Regions from separate parts of the Escherichia sp. XD33 genome, predicted to be linked through region 1. Evidence: predicted binding sites of a transcription regulator. Region 1 holds the regulator's gene; each other region holds the start of a gene.
The links. The regulator sigma-54, encoded in region 1, starts transcription at its own class of promoters, with help from an activator protein. The targets are predictions, from matches to a motif close to GTTGGCACANNTTTCGCTNT.
Positions count from the first base shown of each region.

Region 1 (6,606 bases):
ACTTGTATCAGGGGCAGTCAAACAAACTGATCGCCTTTAGCGATCTGCTGGAAAAACTGGCGATTGCCCCGGAAAATGTGGCTTATGTCGGCGATGATCTCATCGACTGGCCGGTAATGGAAAAAGTGGGTTTAAGCGTCGCCGTGGCCGATGCGCATTCACTGTTGATCCCGCGCGCCGATTACGTGACGCGCATTGCTGGCGGTCGTGGCGCAGTGCGCGAAGTTTGCGACTTATTACTCCTGGCGCAGGGCAAACTGGATGAAGCCAAAGGGCAATCGATATGAGTAAAGCCAGACGTTGGGTTATCATTGTGCTATCACTGGCGGTTCTGGTGATGATCGGCATTAATATGGCCGAAAAAGACGATACCGCCCAGGTGGTCGTCAACAACAATGATCCCACCTATAAAAGCGAGCATACGGACACGCTCGTCTATAACCCAGAAGGGGCACTAAGCTATCGATTGATTGCTCAACACGTTGAATATTATTCCGATCAGGCCGTTTCGTGGTTTACGCAGCCGGTACTTACCACGTTTGATAAGGATAAAATCCCGACATGGTCCGTAAAAGCAGATAAAGCCAAGCTGACCAATGACCGGATGCTCTATTTATATGGACACGTTGAAGTCAACGCACTTGTGCCAGACTCTCAACTTCGCAGAATCACGACGGATAACGCGCAGATCAATCTGGTGACGCAGGATGTTACCTCTGAAGACCTCGTCACGTTATACGGAACAACATTTAACTCCAGCGGTCTGAAAATGCGCGGCAACTTACGCAGCAAGAACGCCGAGCTGATTGAAAAGGTTAGAACATCCTATGAAATTCAAAACAAACAAACTCAGCCTTAATCTTGTGCTTGCCAGCTCACTTCTGGCCGCCAGCATTCCGGCATTTGCCGTAACCGGAGACACTGATCAGCCGATCCACATTGAATCGGACCAGCAATCTCTTGATATGCAAGGCAACGTGGTTACCTTTACCGGTAATGTCATCGTCACCCAGGGCACCATCAAAATTAATGCCGACAAAGTGGTCGTTACCCGTCCGGGCGGCGAACAAGGTAAAGAAGTGATTGACGGCTACGGTAAACCGGCAACGTTCTACCAGATGCAGGACAACGGTAAACCCGTTGAAGGTCACGCTTCCCAGATGCACTACGAACTGGCAAAAGATTTTGTCGTTCTGACGGGTAATGCTTATCTGCAGCAGGTCGATAGCAACATTAAGGGCGATAAGATCACTTACCTGGTGAAAGAGCAGAAAATGCAGGCTTTCAGCGACAAAGGCAAGCGCGTAACAACCGTTCTGGTGCCGTCGCAGCTGCAGGACAAAAACAACAAAGGCCAGACCCCGGCACAGAAGAAGGGTAATTAATTCGTTATGGCAACATTAACTGCAAAGAACCTTGCAAAAGCCTATAAAGGCCGTCGCGTGGTAGAAGACGTCAGCCTGACCGTCAACTCCGGGGAAATTGTCGGTCTGCTGGGGCCAAACGGTGCCGGTAAGACCACCACTTTCTACATGGTTGTAGGCATTGTGCCGCGCGATGCGGGCAACATCATTATTGATGATGACGATATCAGTCTGCTGCCTCTGCATGCACGCGCGCGCCGCGGTATCGGCTATCTGCCACAGGAAGCCTCCATTTTCCGTCGCCTCAGCGTTTACGATAACCTGATGGCGGTACTGCAAATTCGTGACGACTTGTCTGCTGAACAACGTGAAGACCGCGCGAACGAGCTGATGGAAGAGTTTCACATTGAGCACCTGCGTGACAGCATGGGGCAGTCACTCTCCGGGGGTGAACGTCGCCGTGTAGAAATTGCCCGCGCACTGGCTGCGAATCCGAAATTTATTCTGCTCGACGAACCGTTTGCCGGGGTTGACCCGATCTCGGTTATCGACATTAAACGCATCATTGAGCACCTGCGCGACAGCGGCCTGGGCGTGCTGATCACTGACCACAACGTGCGTGAAACACTGGCGGTTTGTGAACGCGCTTATATCGTCAGTCAGGGGCATTTGATCGCCCACGGCACGCCTACAGAAATCTTACAAGACGAACACGTTAAGCGTGTATACCTTGGGGAAGACTTCAGACTCTGATAGGGTAGAAGTTTGCGACGTTTTAGCAGGAGAGTACGATTCTGAACATGAAGCAAGGTTTGCAACTCAGGCTTAGCCAACAACTGGCGATGACGCCACAGCTCCAACAGGCAATTCGTCTGTTGCAGTTGTCGACGCTGGAACTTCAGCAGGAGCTACAGCAGGCGCTGGAGAGTAATCCGCTGCTTGAGCAAATCGACACTCATGAAGAAATCGACACCCGCGAAACGCAAGACAGTGAAACGCTGGACACCGCCGACGCGCTCGAACAAAAAGAGATGCCGGAAGAGCTGCCGCTCGATGCCAGTTGGGACACCATTTACACCGCTGGTACACCATCCGGCACCAGCGGTGACTACATTGACGACGAGCTGCCGGTCTACCAGGGCGAAACGACGCAGACCTTGCAGGATTACCTGATGTGGCAGGTTGAGCTGACACCGTTTTCCGACACTGACCGCGCTATTGCTACCTCTATCGTCGATGCCGTTGATGAAACCGGTTATCTGACTGTCCCGCTGGAAGATATTCTCGAAAGTATAGGCGATGAAGAGATCGACATCGACGAAGTTGAAGCCGTCCTTAAGCGGATCCAACGGTTTGATCCGGTCGGTGTGGCGGCAAAAGATCTGCGTGACTGTCTGCTGATCCAACTCTCCCAATTCGATAAGACCACGCCGTGGCTGGAAGAGGCCAGACTGATCATTAGCGATCATCTCGATCTGTTAGCCAATCACGACTTCCGCACTTTAATGCGCGTCACGCGTCTGAAAGAAGATGTGCTGAAAGAAGCCGTCAATCTGATCCAGTCGCTCGATCCGCGCCCCGGGCAGTCGATCCAGACTGGCGAACCTGAGTATGTCATTCCAGATGTGCTGGTGCGTAAGCATAACGGTCACTGGACGGTAGAACTCAACAGTGACAGCATTCCGCGTCTGCAAATCAACCAGCACTACGCCTCGATGTGCAATAACGCGCGCAACGATGGTGACAGCCAGTTTATCCGCAGCAATCTGCAGGATGCCAAATGGTTGATCAAGAGTCTGGAAAGCCGTAACGATACGCTACTGCGCGTGAGTCGCTGTATCGTTGAACAGCAGCAAGCCTTCTTTGAGCAAGGTGAAGAATATATGAAACCGATGGTACTGGCCGATATCGCCCAGGCTGTCGAAATGCATGAATCGACGATATCTCGCGTGACCACGCAAAAATACCTGCATAGTCCACGAGGCATTTTTGAACTGAAGTATTTCTTTTCCAGTCACGTCAATACCGAGGGCGGCGGCGAAGCTTCCTCCACGGCGATTCGTGCGCTGGTGAAGAAATTAATCGCGGCGGAAAACCCAGCGAAACCGTTGAGCGACAGCAAGTTAACCTCTTTGCTGTCGGAACAAGGTATCATGGTGGCACGCCGCACTGTTGCGAAGTACCGAGAGTCTTTATCCATTCCGCCGTCAAACCAGCGTAAACAACTCGTTTGACCCAACCGATAAGGAAGACACTATGCAGCTCAACATTACCGGAAATAACGTCGAGATCACCGAGGCACTGCGCGAATTTGTTACAGCCAAATTTGCCAAACTTGAGCAATATTTTGACCGAATCAACCAGGTCTATGTTGTTCTGAAAGTGGAGAAAGTCACCCACACCTCAGATGCAACACTGCATGTAAACGGTGGTGAAATTCATGCCAGCGCGGAAGGTCAGGACATGTACGCTGCCATTGATGGCTTAATTGATAAGCTGGCACGCCAGTTGACCAAACATAAAGATAAACTGAAACAACACTAATTGTCCGGGCAATTAGCATGTGCATGGCGGTCTGTTGTGCGGCACAACGGGCCATTTGTACGGTTAATGCTCCGAGCCTGTTCCACTGTTTGAGTGGGCAGGTTCTTAGGTGAAATTATGACAAATAATGATACAACTCTACAGCTTAGCAGTGTTCTTAACAGGGAATGTACGCGAAGCCGCGTCCACTGTCAGAGCAAAAAACGCGCCCTGGAAATCATCAGCGAGCTGGCGGCGAAACAACTTAGCCTGCCGCCTCAGGTGGTTTTTGAAGCTATCCTGACGCGGGAAAAAATGGGCAGTACCGGTATCGGCAATGGTATTGCCATTCCGCATGGCAAACTGGAAGAAGATACTCTGCGCGCCGTTGGCGTTTTCGTTCAGCTCGAAACGCCTATAGCTTTCGATGCCATCGACAACCAACCGGTGGACTTACTTTTTGCCCTGCTGGTGCCGGCAGACCAAACTAAAACGCACCTGCATACTCTGTCGCTGGTGGCGAAACGTCTGGCGGACAAAACCATCTGCCGCCGTTTACGCGCAGCCCAGAGCGATGAAGAGCTGTATCAAATCATTACGGATACCGAAGGTACTCCGGATGAAGCGTAGTTATTCGGTAATGTCTCTTTTAGACGTTGTGAGGAGAAACAGTACATGGTACTGATGATCGTCAGCGGACGTTCAGGTTCAGGTAAATCTGTCGCCCTGCGTGCGCTGGAAGATATGGGTTTTTACTGCGTGGATAACCTTCCCGTAGTGTTGTTACCCGATCTGGCTCGAACCCTGGCCGATCGCGAGATTTCTGCCGCCGTCAGCATTGATGTTCGTAATATGCCGGAGTCACCAGAAATATTCGAACAGGCGATGAGTAACCTGCCTGACGCTTTCTCACCGCAACTCCTGTTCCTGGATGCCGACCGTAATACCTTAATTCGTCGTTACAGTGACACGCGCCGACTGCATCCGCTTTCCAGCAAAAACCTGTCGCTGGAAAGTGCTATCGACAAAGAAAGCGATTTGCTGGAGCCTCTGCGTTCGCGAGCGGATCTGATTGTCGATACCTCAGAAATGTCCGTTCACGAGCTGGCTGAAATGCTGCGTACCCGTCTGCTGGGTAAACGTGAACGCGAACTGACCATGGTCTTTGAGTCTTTCGGCTTCAAACACGGTATCCCTATCGATGCAGATTACGTCTTTGACGTGCGCTTCTTGCCGAACCCGCACTGGGATCCGAAACTGCGTCCAATGACAGGTCTTGATAAACCTGTCGCCGCGTTCCTCGACCGCCACACAGAAGTACACAATTTTATCTACCAGACGCGAAGCTATCTTGAGCTATGGTTACCTATGCTGGAAACCAACAACCGTAGCTACTTGACGGTCGCCATTGGTTGTACCGGCGGGAAGCACCGTTCGGTGTATATTGCAGAGCAACTGGCAGACTACTTCCGCTCGCGCGGTAAAAACGTCCAGTCACGCCATCGTACGCTGGAAAAACGTAAACCATGACCGTCAAGCAAACTGTTGAAATCACAAACAAGCTGGGCATGCATGCCCGGCCTGCAATGAAGCTGTTTGAATTAATGCAGGGTTTTGACGCTGAAGTGCTCTTACGTAATGACGAAGGCACCGAGGCTGAAGCCAACAGCGTTATTGCGCTGCTGATGTTGGATTCTGCCAAAGGACGGCAGATTGAAGTTGAAGCGACCGGTCCACAGGAAGAGGAAGCACTGGCCGCCGTTATCGCCCTCTTTAATTCTGGTTTTGATGAAGATTAATCTTCATCACTTTGACATACAACTCCCTTCAAACTCCCCCCGACAATAAGAAAATCACGTACTGAAATCGTTCTCAATCAACGTCATTTGTACATTTTGTGCGCTTTTCACTTTCAGAAGAACCTTAAGAAAACCTTAAGAGGCATTGTTTAGGTTTTGTTTAAGTTAATCGACCATACTGGAGATCGTCAGAAAATATTTCCAGGAGATGGCATGATTCGCTTATCTGAACAAAGTCCCCTGGGCACCGGAAGACATCGGAAATGTTATGCGCATCCGGAAGATGCCCAACGCTGTATCAAGATTGTCTACCATCGTGGCGATGGTGGCGATAAAGAGATCCGCCGTGAGTTAAAGTACTACGCGCATCTTGGTCGCCGGTTAAAAGACTGGAGTGGAATACCGCGCTATCACGGTACCGTTGAGACGGATTGCGGAACCGGTTATGTCTACGATGTGATTGCAGATTTTGACGGCAAGCCTTCCATTACGCTGACCGAATTTGCTGAACAATGCCGTTACGAAGAAGACATTGCACAACTGCGCCAGCTACTGAAACAGCTGAAGCGTTATTTGCAGGATAACCGTATCGTGACGATGTCGCTGAAGCCGCAGAATATCCTCTGTCACCGCATCAGTGAGTCAGAGGTTATCCCGGTCGTCTGCGACAACATTGGTGAAAGCACATTGATTCCACTGGCGACCTGGTCGAAGTGGTGTTGTCTGCGTAAGCAAGAGCGGTTATGGAAACGATTTATCGCCCAACCGGCGCTGGCTATTGCCCTGCAGAAAGATCTGCAACCTCGTGAGAGCAAAACGCTGGCCCTCACTTCGCGCGAAGCTTAATCCAGCTGGTGTTGTTGCATAAACGGCTCACCGCCTAACTGATACATCTGCCGTAAAATCCACGCCTGACGGCT
Region 1 covers NZ_JAENDM010000017.1:75,673-82,278, forward strand. Annotated here, with positions in the region: gene kdsC (3-deoxy-manno-octulosonate-8-phosphatase KdsC) at 1-287, shown strand, start outside; gene lptC (LPS export ABC transporter periplasmic protein LptC) at 284-859, shown strand; gene lptA (lipopolysaccharide ABC transporter substrate-binding protein LptA) at 828-1,385, shown strand; gene lptB (LPS export ABC transporter ATP-binding protein) at 1,392-2,117, shown strand; gene rpoN (RNA polymerase factor sigma-54) at 2,165-3,598, shown strand; gene hpf (ribosome hibernation promoting factor) at 3,621-3,908, shown strand; gene ptsN (PTS IIA-like nitrogen regulatory protein PtsN) at 4,026-4,517, shown strand; gene rapZ (RNase adapter RapZ) at 4,563-5,417, shown strand; gene npr (PTS phosphocarrier protein NPr) at 5,414-5,686, shown strand; gene yrbL (PhoP regulatory network protein YrbL) at 5,900-6,532, shown strand; gene mtgA (monofunctional biosynthetic peptidoglycan transglycosylase) at 6,529-6,606, opposite strand, start outside.

Region 2 (6,606 bases), on a different contig from region 1:
GAACGTTGCGAAGCAACGGCCCGGAGGGTGGCGGGCAGGACGCCCGCCATAAACTGCCAGACATCAAATCAAGCGAAAGGCCATCCGAAAGGATGGCCTTTTTGCTTTTCGAACTAACATTCAATTAATGGATTACCTGCGATAAAAATGCCCTCGTACGCTCTGATTTAGGATGCGCAAAAAACTCATCAGGTGCAGCTTGTTCCACTATCTCCCCACGATCCATAAAAATCACCCGGTCAGCGACGGTTCGTGCAAACCCCATCTCATGTGTTACACACAGCATTGTCATACCCGACTGCGCCAGCCCAATCATCGTATCCAGCACCTCTTTCACCATCTCAGGATCGAGCGCCGACGTTGGCTCATCAAACAACATAATTTTCGGCTTCATACACAGCGAACGCGCAATGGCAACGCGTTGCTGCTGACCACCTGAAATCTGTCCGGGAAACTTATGCGCATGTTCGGCAATTCTCACCCGCTCGAGGTAATGCATCGCCAGATCTTCAGCCTCTTTCTTAGGCATCTTGCGTACCCAAATCGGTGCCAGGGTACAGTTCTGTAGAACGGTCAGATGAGGGAAGAGATTGAAATGCTGAAAGACCATTCCCACTTCCTGCCTGACGCGCTCAATATTGCGGATATCTTCATTAAGTTCGATGCCATCTACCACGATCCGTCCCTGTTGATGTTCTTCCAGATGATTAATACAACGAATGGTTGTCGATTTACCGGAACCTGAAGGGCCACACAGAACGATCCGTTCTCCCGGTTGCACGGTTAAATTTATATTTTTCAAAACATGGAATTGTCCATACCATTTATTGACGTTTTCCAGCGTAATCATCGCGTTAGCAGGTTGCAGTAAAATTTGGCTCATAGTGTCCTCAATGCGGTGTACGCCCGGTGTTAAAACGTTTTTCCAGATGCTGGCTATAGCGCGACATGCTGAAACAGAAGATCCAGTAGATCAGCGCGGCGAAAACATACCCTTCCGTCGACATACCCAACCAGGCGGGATCAACGGTTGCCTGCTGAACGCTACTGAAAAGATCGAACAACCCGATAATGATCACCAGGCTGGTATCTTTGAAGAGTGCGATGATGGTATTTACCAGCCCAGGAATTACCAGCTTCAACGCCTGTGGCAGAATAACCAGCCCCTGAGTTTTCCAGTAACCCAACGCCAGCGACTCTGCCGCTTCATACTGCCCTTTAGGCAGTGCCTGTAATCCGCCTCGCACGACTTCCGCAACATATGCTGACTGAAACAGGATCACGCCAACCAGCGCGCGGATCAGTTTGTCGATACTGGTGCCTTCTGCCATAAACAACGGCAGCATGACCGAAGACATAAACAATACGGTAATCAACGGTACGCCGCGCCAGAACTCGATAAAAATGACCGATAAGATACGCACAATCGGCATATGGGAGCGGCGACCTAACGCCAGTAAGATCCCCCACGGTAGCGCCCCCGCAATCCCAACTGATGCAATAATTAAAGTTAGCGTCAGCCCGCCCCATTGCCGGGTTTCAACCCGCTCAAGAGCAAAAAAACCGCCATACATCAGCCACCAGACAATCAGTGGGTAAATCACCGCCCAGGCCGCAATATAGCGACCGCGATGCGGGAGTATTTTCCAGAACATTGGTGCGATCGACACAAGCCCAATCAGTAATGCGAGGTTAATTCGCCAGCGTTGGTCGTGTGGGTAAAGCCCATACATAAACTGACCAAATCGTTCGTGGATGAAGACCCAACAGGCACCGGCTTTTGTGCAGTCGGCACGCGTTGAGCCAACCCAGTTAGCCTGCAAAAATGCCCAGTTCAGCAACGGTGGGATCAGTTCCCACATCAACCATATGCAGCCAATAGTCAGCAGGCTATTGCTCCAGCTGGAGAACAGATTTTTTCGCACCCACACCATCGCGCGGTTTGAGTTATGGCTCGCCGGGCGCGGGGGATGAGACAGCAATACTTTTGTCATCATGACTCCTTAGCGTTCAACGATCGCGATGCGGCGGTTATAGATATTCATCAGCAGCGAGATAGTCAGGCTGATAATCAGATAGACCGACATGGTCATGGCTATCGTCTCGATGGCTTGCCCCGTCTGATTCAGCACGGTGCCGGCAAACAGCGAAACCATATCGGGATAGCCAATAGCGGCGGCAAGAGAGGAGTTTTTGACGATGTTGAGATACTGGCTGGTTAACGGTGGAATAATCACCCGCAATGCCTGGGGAATAATGACCTGGCGTAGCGTAACCGGGTTGGGTAATCCCAGTGACCGAGCCGCTTCATGTTGACCATAAGGCACTGCCTGGATCCCAGCGCGGATAATCTCGGCGATAAATGCAGAGGTATAAACCGAAAGTGCCAGCGTTAAGGCTGTCAGTTCAGGAATTAAAACCATCCCGCCGCGGAAGTTAAAGCCTCGTAGGGCTGGGACATCCCAGTGTAGTGCTGCGCCAAAAAGCCATTGCGCCAGTAAAGGCAAACCAATGATCAACACTGCGGCGATCGGCCAGGTGCGGCGCAGTTGTCCGGTCTTTATCTGGTATGTTTTATTAAAGCGGAATAGCCCAACAGAAAGGACTATAGCCATAACAACAGCCAGGATAAACGCAATAAATCCGTCTCCCAGCTGCGGTGACGGAATATAAAGCCCACGATTGCTCAAAAAGGCCAGATCAAACGCGCTCACAGCCTGGCGTGGTCCGGGCAAATTGCGCAACACGGCAAAGTACCAGAAGAAGATTTGCAGCAGCGGGGGAATATTACGGAAGATCTCAATATAAATTGTGGAAAGCTTTCGTAGCAGCCAGTTATCCGAAAGTCTCGCCAGACCGATAAAGAAGCCCAAAACAGAAGCGAACACAATACACAATGCAGAAACCAGTAGCGTATTGAGTAAGCCGACAATAAAAACGCGTCCGTAGGTGTCGCCCTGCTGGTAATCGATCAAATGCTGGACAATACCGAAGCCAGCGCCGCGATCCAGAAAGGCAAAACCTGAAGTAATGCCACGATTATTGAGATTCGTTACAGTGTTGTGAAATAACCAACCAACAATGCCGACAACAGCAACAACGGCAAGGATCTGGAATAACCAGGCACGAACCGTAGGGTTGGCAAAGGAGAGTGAGCCTTTAACGGTTGAGCGGCGATGAGACATAGAAACCTCGGAAAGCATAACGCTGAAGAGAGCGCCGCCGTCGCGACGCTCGTTACCTCACACCGACTTAACGCACGGGCGGTGCGTACTGAATACCGCCGTTATTCCAGAGATTATTTTGCCCACGTTTAATTTTCAGCGGGCTTTCTGAACCTACGTTACGCTCAAAAATTTCCGAGTAGTTACCCACCTGTTTGATGATGTTATAGGCCCATTTATTATCCAACTTCAGATCCTTGCCGTAATCGCCTTCTTTACCCAGCAGATGTGCCATATCAGGCGTTGCTGGATTAGCCGCTTTTTCATCAACGTTCTGGGAATTGATGCCCATCTCTTCAGCATTCAGCATGGCGAAAAGCGTCCAGCGTACAATCGAGAACCATTCATCATCGCCACGACGAACTACCGGCCCAAGCGGTTCTTTAGAGATAACCTCCGGTAAGACAATCCATTCAGCTGGGTTGCTTAATTTGATGCGCAGGGCATACAGTTGCGACTGATCCGAGGCCAGCGTATCGCAGCGACCAGATTCCAGTGCCTTCGCTGATTCGTCAGAGCGATCGAAAGTCACCGGTGTGTACTTCATATTGTTTGCCTTGAAATAGTCGGCAACGTTGAGTTCGGTATCAGTACCCGCCTGAATACAGACGGTAGCGCCATCCAGTTCTTTCGCGCTTTTTAGCCCCGCTTTATCGTGCGTCAGGAAGCCAATGCCGTCGTAATAAGTGACGCCAGTAAATGCCATTCCCATCCCGGCGTCGCGAGATGAAGTCCAGGTCGTATTACGGGAGAGCAAATCCACTTCCCCTGACTGTAAAGCCGTGAAGCGTTCTTTTGCTGTGAGTGGGGTATATTTCACTTTCGTGTCGTCACCAAATACAGCAGCGGCAACACCACGACAAATATCAACATCAATACCTGAAAATTTACCGTCAGCATCGGCATAAGAGAACCCAGGTAATCCATCACTGATCCCGCATTGCACAAAACCTTTTTTCTGTACGGCATCAAGCGTCGCGCCAGCATGCGCCTGATTTGCAACGGCAAGCAGCACGCTGGCGGCAGCCAGTGTGGCTATCATCATCTTTTTCATAATGCTTCCTGTGAGGCGAAAATTATCGTTATAGGACGTTTGGGAAACGTCTTTTACCTGTCTGTGGCCATCCTCTTATAAGCAAAAGTAGTGCCAGCTTTTGCGCACGATTTCGCGTCGCAATAAGCTGAGTGTAGACAGGAAATAATAAAAACAGCGCCCCGCAATGGTGCGAAAATGAAACATGCGCCACATTTTGGCGCAAAATATTTACGCGTGTTTTACTAAGCAGAATAATGATTGTTAGCGTGAGTATATTTCTGGTGAGAAGTGTGAAAGTTAAATTGATGCGTTATTTCGAAAGCAGCGAAATAACGCGATATAACATGCTAAATCAGCAGAGAATTAGCCAGCAGAATATAGCAATATTTTATCTTATGTAAAGATACTGTATCGTTAAACAGAGCGCGAAACTTCGCGCCCTGTTCAGTTATTTCGACAGAGCGATGATCCCCATCGTCAGGCCAGCAACAGCAGCTGCCCCGCCGGCAATAGCCCCAGCCGTTTCCCAGTTATCCTGAGTCGTGCCTTTCATACAGGTATTGGTGTGAACCAGACGACCCTGATCGTCATAAACCGGAACGCAGGGCGAATCGTGAGCACAGCCCGCCAGCAATGCGGTGAGCAATGCCACAGGAATTAATCTTTTCATGGTGTTACCTCAGTAATAAACGCTAACGCTTAATAAGTTAACTCTCTTATTAACGAGCTGAATGCCATTTTATCACCGGAGGTTATAAATCTTGCGGAATGAATAATGACAAATTATGTGAATTGTAAAAATAGTGAAGGGAGCGGGAACTATAGAAAGCTTTTAAAGAGTGAGCAGAAGAATATCTTATTAATTTTTATGGGTTTCACTGGAAATAATAAAGGCACCCGAAAGCGCCTTTATGTTTCTGATTTATCCTTTAAAGCAACGGCGGATCACCACAAAGAACACCGGTACGAAGAAGATTGCCAGCAACGTTGCAGAGACCATTCCTCCCATTACCCCGATACCCACAGCGTTCTGCGCGCCACTGCCGGCACCGTTACTGATAGCTAGCGGTAATACGCCGAGAATAAAGGCGAGAGAGGTCATCAGGATAGGACGCAGACGCATACGTACTGCCATCAGTGTCGCTTCAACAACACCTTTACCCTCTTTCTCCATGAGATCTTTAGCGAACTCAACGATCAAAATAGCGTTTTTGGCCGACAAGCCAATTGTCGTTAGCAAGCCCACCATAAAGTAGACGTCATTTTTTTGATTAAAGAGTGTCGCCGCCAGCAGCACGCCGACAATCCCTAACGGCACTACCAACATAACCGAGACAGGAATTGACCAGCTTTCATAGAGTGCAGCAAGGCACAGGAAAACAACCACAAAGGAAATTGCTACCAGAGCGGGAGCCTGGTTTCCCGATAAGCGTTCCTGATACGACATACCCGTCCAGTCATAACCAATGCCCGCAGGTAATTTTGACGCAAGGTTTTCCATCAACGCCATGGCATCGCCGGAACTGGTTCCTGGCGCGGCTTCCCCCTGAATCTCCATTGACGGCAGACCGTTGTAGCGTTCCAGTCGCGGAGAGCCATACACCCAATGTGAAGTGGTAAAGGCCGAGAATGGCACCATTTCGCCGTTGGCGCTGCGGACATAAAGTTTATCGACATCTTCTGGCAGCATACGGAATTTGGCATCCGCCTGAACATACAACTTTTTCACGCGACCACGGTCGATGAAGTCGTTAACGTAAGTCCCACCCAGCGCCGTTGAAATGGTCTGATTGATGTCAGAAAGTGAAACACCTAATGCCTGCGCCTTTTCCTGGTCAACTTCCAGTTTAAACTGCGCGGTGTCTTCCAGGCCATTAGGGCGCACGCTGACTAAGCTGGCAGGATGTTGCGCAGCCATACCAAGCAACTGGTTACGGGCCTGGGTTAGGGCATCGTGACCCAGCCCAGCCTGATCAATTAACTCAAAGTCGAAACCCGTTGCCGTGCCCAGTTCAACAATGGCTGGCATATTGAATGGAATGACAAAACCGTCGCGGATCTTGCCCAATTCCATTTTGGCACGATGGATTACCGCTTCCGCACTGTTTTCATCACCATTACGCTCTTCCCACGGTTTCAGACTGACGAAGGCCATACCGGCGTTTTGTGCCTGGCCGCTGAAGCTAAAGCCGTTAACCGTAAAGACACTTTCAACGTTCGCTTTCTCGTTTTTCAGATAGTAATCCGTCACTTGATCCAACACTTTTTGCGTCCGCTCTTGCGTCGCGCCAGCGGGTAACTGAATCATGGTCAGAAAGACACCCTGATCCTCTTCAGGTAAGAAGG
Region 2 covers NZ_JAENDM010000026.1:655-7,260, forward strand. Annotated here, with positions in the region: gene K0778_RS15605 (amino acid ABC transporter ATP-binding protein) at 125-883, opposite strand; gene K0778_RS15610 (amino acid ABC transporter permease) at 891-1,994, opposite strand; gene K0778_RS15615 (amino acid ABC transporter permease) at 2,004-3,185, opposite strand; gene K0778_RS15620 (amino acid ABC transporter substrate-binding protein) at 3,253-4,278, opposite strand; gene K0778_RS15625 (membrane protein) at 4,709-4,930, opposite strand; gene acrF (multidrug efflux RND transporter permease subunit AcrF) at 5,183-6,606, opposite strand, start outside.
Region 2: a site for sigma-54 is predicted at 4,357-4,376, ahead of K0778_RS15620 (amino acid ABC transporter substrate-binding protein). Genes of this name have one in related genera too.

Region 3 (6,606 bases), on a different contig from region 1:
CTGTTTCGAAGAAGCCAAACAACCGACCTTGTTGTTCGCTATTGCCCAATCGACTTACCGACTTGAGCAAGACCGGCCAGTTCATCATGTCGCAAGTAACGCCAAATAGCGCCCAGACAAAGAGGATGCCCCAATACCCCGGCATTGTCGTCAAATAAACACCCAGTAATCCTGTCGCAATGAGTGAGAATGACATGGTGTATCTGCGCGGTAGTTTATCGGCAAAATAAATAGACAGAAAAAAACCCACTGTCGTGACAAATGAGTTTACCGACATAGCATTACCAATTTGACCATTGGTCAAATGGAAATATTCCTGCATCGGGATATAAAACGCATCTTTCAGCGACGGTAATTTATAAATTGTACCGCCACACAGTGTTAATAGACTAAATAAGGCCCATTTCTTTTTCGTGAGCATAACATCCCCTAAGCGATTTATAAAATCACTGTTTTAAAGGCAATAAGATATCGACCATTCTTATGGAATGGTTTTATTAACTGCGTATGAGTTAAAACTTATTAGTGGTTCAGAAGATGGCTTGCCTCTTGTTTGATTTGTTGTAGTACGTTACGCACATGATTTATCTGATTAATCGCATCTTCTTTTTCTTTACGTAACCGCGCATCCAGTAAATGATTTTCTGGTAGTGGTGTTTCACTCATCTGGCGATAAGGGATCCACGGATTATCATCTTCGTCTTCAAAGCGGAACGCCGGAGCATAATAATCAACCTCTTCTTCCAGGCCATATGCCGTCACCTGCGGCTCATCATCGCCCAGGCAGATAAGGTGCGTTAATAACGCTTTGAAGGGCATATCTCCCTGACCTGAAATACAGGCTTTATGGCCCAGACCACCCTGTTCTTTAACAATCAATGCATCTTTGATATGCACCTGGGTAATATGCGGCGCCATCGTTTTTAAAGCGTCGATGGGATGCTCATTTGCATTGATCATGTTCGCAAAATCAAACAGTAAGGAAAGAGACTCCATCTCACTTTCTTTGACCAACGACACCAGCTCATGGCTTTTTAAATCTTCATGCTGCTCGATCGTAAAAGTCAGGCCGCTGTCCTGATACGTTTCCCGTACATAGGCAATGTCGTTAGCGATGATCGATAATACGTCGCGCAAATTACCTTCATAACGTGGATAAAAACGTACGGACGATGCCCCAGTTTTCAACGCGATGGCGACGGCTTCGTCAATAGATGCCTTATCTGAGGCGCTGGTTTCAATATGAATATCAAGGTTCAGACGGCGGGCTTTATCACCAAAGGCAGAGAGTTCTTTATCGTCCATATTACCAAGAGAAAAACGCTCTCCATCCAGAACATGAATTTTGACGCCCCGCAGATTATTTTCACTCGCGATATCAAGTAAATCAGCAGGCAATACTCTTTCCAGCCGCATATTTAAATGAAAGGCATAGGCATGTAAATAAAGAGGAAGAGTATCGACACGTTGTAGAATCTTTCTTGCGTTATTTATTGTCACCATAAAACACCTACAGATTAATGATGAGGTCTACGGCCTCAAATCGCCAATATTCAATATCTATCTGGACAATATTGCCTTGCTGGTCGGCGCGATGCTTTTCAATTAAGATCGCTGGCATACCCGCAGAACCGCCAAGATACTTGCTGATATCGCCCGGCATTCTGACGGGTTTGAAAATCAATTTTTTTACTACCGTCTCTTTTTGGTAGCACTTTTCCCAGACTGCAGAAAATGAGTGGTTTTCAAGTTGTTCAATAAAACCCGGAGCAACTTCAGGATTAATATATGTTTCGTGATAGAAAACTTTATGTCCTTCCAACGCCCCCCAGCCGGTGATGCGATAGAGTTCAGTTGATGGCGTCACTGCAATCAGTGGCGCGAGCGTCTCGGGAATATCGCTGGTACGGCTTTTCTCGGTAAACCCCCAGGAAGGTTCCCGCCCTTGCTCAATTGCGGCCCGCTGAAAGCTCGCCGACAGCTCCGGGCTGTAATTAAATCGCGGCTGAGTCACGAACCACCCTTTACGATCCTTACGGAAGATTTTGGATTCTGCCTCGAGGTTCAGCAACGCCTGGCGCAGCGTCATACGTTTAATGCCCAGCAGCTCTCCCAGCTCTCTTTCTGAAGGGAGTTTTCCACCCGGCGTAGTGATGCCATCTTTTAACCACCGATCCAGTTTCTCTTTTGCATTTTCTACGGTGGATTGATTTCCCGTCATTGTTTAATCCTTTTGGTTTAAACCAGATGAGGCATCTTACGCTTACGCCAAAAAAGAAAGCAATTAACGGCGTATGACTTTGCAGATAATTGTGACAAAGCTCTCTATTGACGTAACCACAGACTTATAAGGGAGATACTCGCATTGCTGAGTGCTCACGACAGGCAAAAAAAAACCTGCCATCGCTGGCAGGTTTTTTATGACTAAAAAACGAAATTAATCGTCTTTCGGTGCGCGGTTGGCGCGACGACGATCGTTTTCCGTCAGGTGACGTTTACGAATACGGATAGAGGTCGGGGTCACTTCTACCAGTTCGTCATCATCGATGAACTCCAGAGCTTGTTCCAGAGTCATGCGGATAGGCGGAACCAGAACAACGGCTTCGTCAGTACCGGAAGCACGCATGTTGGTCAGTTTCTTACCGGTCAGGCAGTTTACAGTCAGGTCGTTAGAGCGGCTATGAATACCGATAATCTGACCTTCGTAAACTTCTGCACCGTGACCGAGGAACAGCTTACCGCGATCCTGCAGACCGAACAGCGCGAACGCGACCGCTTTACCCTGACCGTTAGAGATCAGTACGCCGTTCTGACGCTGACCCACTTCACCCGGACGTACGTCGTCGTAGTGGCTGAAGGTGGAGTACAGCAGACCAGTACCGGAAGTCATGGTCATGAACTCAGAACGGAAGCCAATCAGACCACGGCTTGGGATCACGTAGTCGAGACGTACGCGGCCTTTACCGTCTGGATTCATGTTTTTCAGGTCGCCTTTACGTTCGCCCAGCGCCTGCATTACAGAACCCTGATGCTGTTCTTCAACGTCCAGAGTCACGTTTTCATACGGCTCTTGTTTACGACCGTCGATTTCACGGAAGATAACTTTCGGACGGGATACCGCCAGTTCGAAACCTTCACGACGCATGTTTTCGATCAGAACAGACAGGTGCAGTTCGCCACGACCAGAAACGCGGAACGCATCGGCGTCTTCGGTTTCTTCTACGCGCAGCGCAACGTTGTGTACCAGTTCTTTGTTCAGACGATCCAGGATCTGACGAGACGTTACGAACTTACCTTCTTTACCGCAGAACGGCGAGGTGTTAACGCAGAAGAACATAGAAACGGTCGGCTCATCAACGGAGAGTGCCGGCAGCGCTTCAACGTTTTGCGTGTCGCAAACGGTGTCAGAAATGTTCAGTTCGCCAAGGCCCGTGATCGCAACGATATCGCCAGCTTCCGCCAGATCGGTTTCGATACGTTCCAGACCGAGGTGGCCCAGCACTTTACCGACTTTCGCGTTGCGGGTTTTGCCTTCGCTATCGATGATAGTGACCTGCTGGTTCGGCTTCACTTTACCGCGCTTGATGCGGCCAATGCCGATAACGCCAACATAGCTGTTGTAATCGAGCTGAGAAATCTGCATCTGGAACGGACCGTCAAGGTCAACGTCCGGCGCAGGAACGTGATCAACAATCGCCTGATACAGCGGGGTCATGTCTTCCGCCATATCTTCGTGGTCCAGACCCGCGATACCGTTCAGCGCAGAAGCGTAAACGATCGGGAAGTCCAGCTGCTCGTCGGTCGCGTCGAGGTTAACGAACAGATCGAATACCTGATCCACAACCCAATCAGGACGCGCGCCAGGGCGGTCAACTTTGTTGATAACAACAATCGGCTTCAGGCCGTAAGCAAACGCTTTTTTGGTTACGAAGCGCGTTTGCGGCATCGGGCCGTCAAATGCGTCAACCACCAGCAGCACTGAGTCTACCATGGACATTACACGTTCAACTTCACCACCGAAGTCGGCGTGCCCCGGGGTATCAACGATGTTGATACGGTAATCATTCCATTTGATAGCGGTGTTTTTCGCGAGGATGGTAATCCCACGCTCTTTCTCCAAATCGTTGGAGTCCATCACGCGCTCTTGGGTTTCGGCACGAGAGTCGAACGTACCGGATTGTTGGAGCAGCTTGTCTACCAGGGTGGTTTTACCATGGTCTACGTGCGCGATGATGGCGATATTACGCAATTTTTCGATCACAACTTTGCCTCAGGCATTAGAAATAGCGCGTTATTGTACACGGATTAATCGCACTACAAAACAGGATCACAAACATCCTCCGCAAACAAGTATTGCAGAGTCCCTTTGTGATCGCTTTCACGGAGCATAAAAAGGGTTATCCAAAGGTCATTGCACCAACATGGTGCTTAATGTTTCCATTGAAGCACTATATTGGTGCAACATTCACATCGTGGTGCAGCCCTTTTGCACGATGGTGCGCATGATAACGCCTTTTAGGGGCAATTTAAAAGTTGGCACAGATTTCGCTTTATCTTTTTTACGGCGACACGGCCAAAATAATTGCAGATTTCGTTACCACGACGACCATGACCAATCCAGGAGAGTTAAAGTATGTCCGCTGAACACGTACTGACGATGCTGAACGAGCACGAAGTGAAGTTTGTTGATTTGCGCTTCACCGATACTAAAGGTAAAGAACAGCACGTCACTATCCCTGCTCATCAGGTGAATGCTGAATTCTTCGAAGAAGGCAAAATGTTTGACGGCTCCTCGATTGGCGGCTGGAAAGGCATTAACGAGTCCGACATGGTGCTGATGCCAGACGCATCCACCGCAGTGATTGACCCGTTCTTCGCCGACTCCACCCTGATTATCCGTTGCGACATCCTTGAACCTGGCACCCTGCAAGGCTATGACCGTGACCCGCGCTCCATTGCGAAGCGCGCCGAAGATTACCTGCGTTCCACTGGCATTGCCGACACCGTACTGTTCGGGCCAGAACCTGAATTCTTCCTGTTCGATGACATCCGTTTCGGATCATCTATCTCCGGTTCTCACGTTGCTATCGACGATATCGAAGGCGCATGGAACTCCTCCACCCAATATGAAGGTGGTAACAAAGGTCACCGTCCGGCAGTGAAAGGCGGTTACTTCCCGGTTCCGCCGGTAGACTCTGCTCAGGATATTCGTTCTGAAATGTGTCTGGTGATGGAACAGATGGGCCTGGTGGTTGAAGCCCATCACCACGAAGTAGCGACTGCTGGTCAGAACGAAGTGGCTACCCGCTTCAATACCATGACCAAAAAAGCTGACGAAATTCAGATCTACAAATATGTTGTGCACAACGTAGCGCACCGCTTCGGTAAAACCGCGACCTTTATGCCAAAACCGATGTTCGGTGATAACGGCTCCGGTATGCACTGCCACATGTCTCTGTCTAAAAACGGCGTTAACCTGTTCGCAGGCGACAAATACGCAGGTCTGTCTGAGCAGGCGCTGTACTACATTGGCGGCGTAATCAAACACGCTAAAGCGATTAACGCCCTGGCAAACCCGACCACCAACTCTTATAAGCGTCTGGTCCCGGGCTATGAAGCACCGGTAATGCTGGCTTACTCTGCGCGTAACCGTTCTGCGTCTATCCGTATTCCGGTGGTTTCTTCTCCGAAAGCACGTCGTATCGAAGTACGTTTCCCGGATCCGGCAGCTAACCCGTACCTGTGCTTTGCTGCCCTGCTGATGGCCGGTCTTGATGGTATCAAGAACAAGATCCATCCGGGCGAAGCCATGGACAAAAACCTGTATGACCTGCCGCCAGAAGAAGCGAAAGAGATCCCACAGGTTGCAGGCTCTCTGGAAGAAGCACTGAACGAACTGGATCTGGACCGCGAGTTCCTGAAAGCCGGTGGCGTGTTCACTGACGAAGCAATTGATGCGTACATCGCACTGCGTCGCGAAGAAGATGACCGCGTGCGTATGACTCCGCATCCGGTAGAGTTTGAGCTGTACTACAGCGTCTAAGTGTTTTAGTTGCCGTGGAAACTTTTCGCCTGTCTCTGGCAGGCCTGGGATCGGTGGCAAGCACATCACGCCGGATGCGACGCAAATGCGTCTTATCCGGCCTACACGGTGATGATGTGGTAGGCCGGAGCAGGTGAGTCGCTCTCCAACGTGAAGTTTGTCAGCTATCTGTAGCCCATCTCTGCATGGGCTTTTTTCTCCGTCAATTCTCTGATGCTTCGCGCTTTTTATCCGTAAAAAGCTATAATGCACTAAAATGGTGCAACCTGTTCAGGAGACTGCTTTATGGCAACAGGCACGCAGCCCGATGCTGGGCAGATCCTCAACTCGCTGATTAACAGTATTTTGTTAATCGATGACAACCTGGCGATCCATTACGCCAACCCCGCCGCGCAACAACTGCTCGCCCAAAGCTCCCGCAAATTGTTTGGTACACCGTTACCGGAACTGTTGAGCTACTTCTCATTAAATATCGAGCTGATGCAAGAAAGTCTGGAGGCGGGGCAAGGTTTTACCGATAACGAAGTGACGCTGGTCATCGACGGGCGCTCGCATATCCTTTC
Region 3 covers NZ_JAENDM010000010.1:15,658-22,263, reverse strand. Annotated here, with positions in the region: gene K0778_RS08275 (MFS transporter) at 1-421, opposite strand, end outside; gene K0778_RS08270 (sugar phosphate isomerase/epimerase) at 523-1,503, opposite strand; gene K0778_RS08265 (GntR family transcriptional regulator) at 1,511-2,221, opposite strand; gene typA (ribosome-dependent GTPase TypA) at 2,438-4,261, opposite strand; gene glnA (glutamate--ammonia ligase) at 4,634-6,043, shown strand; gene glnL (nitrogen regulation protein NR(II)) at 6,329-6,606, shown strand, end outside.
Region 3: a site for sigma-54 is predicted at 4,533-4,552, ahead of glnA (glutamate--ammonia ligase). Genes of this name have one in related genera too.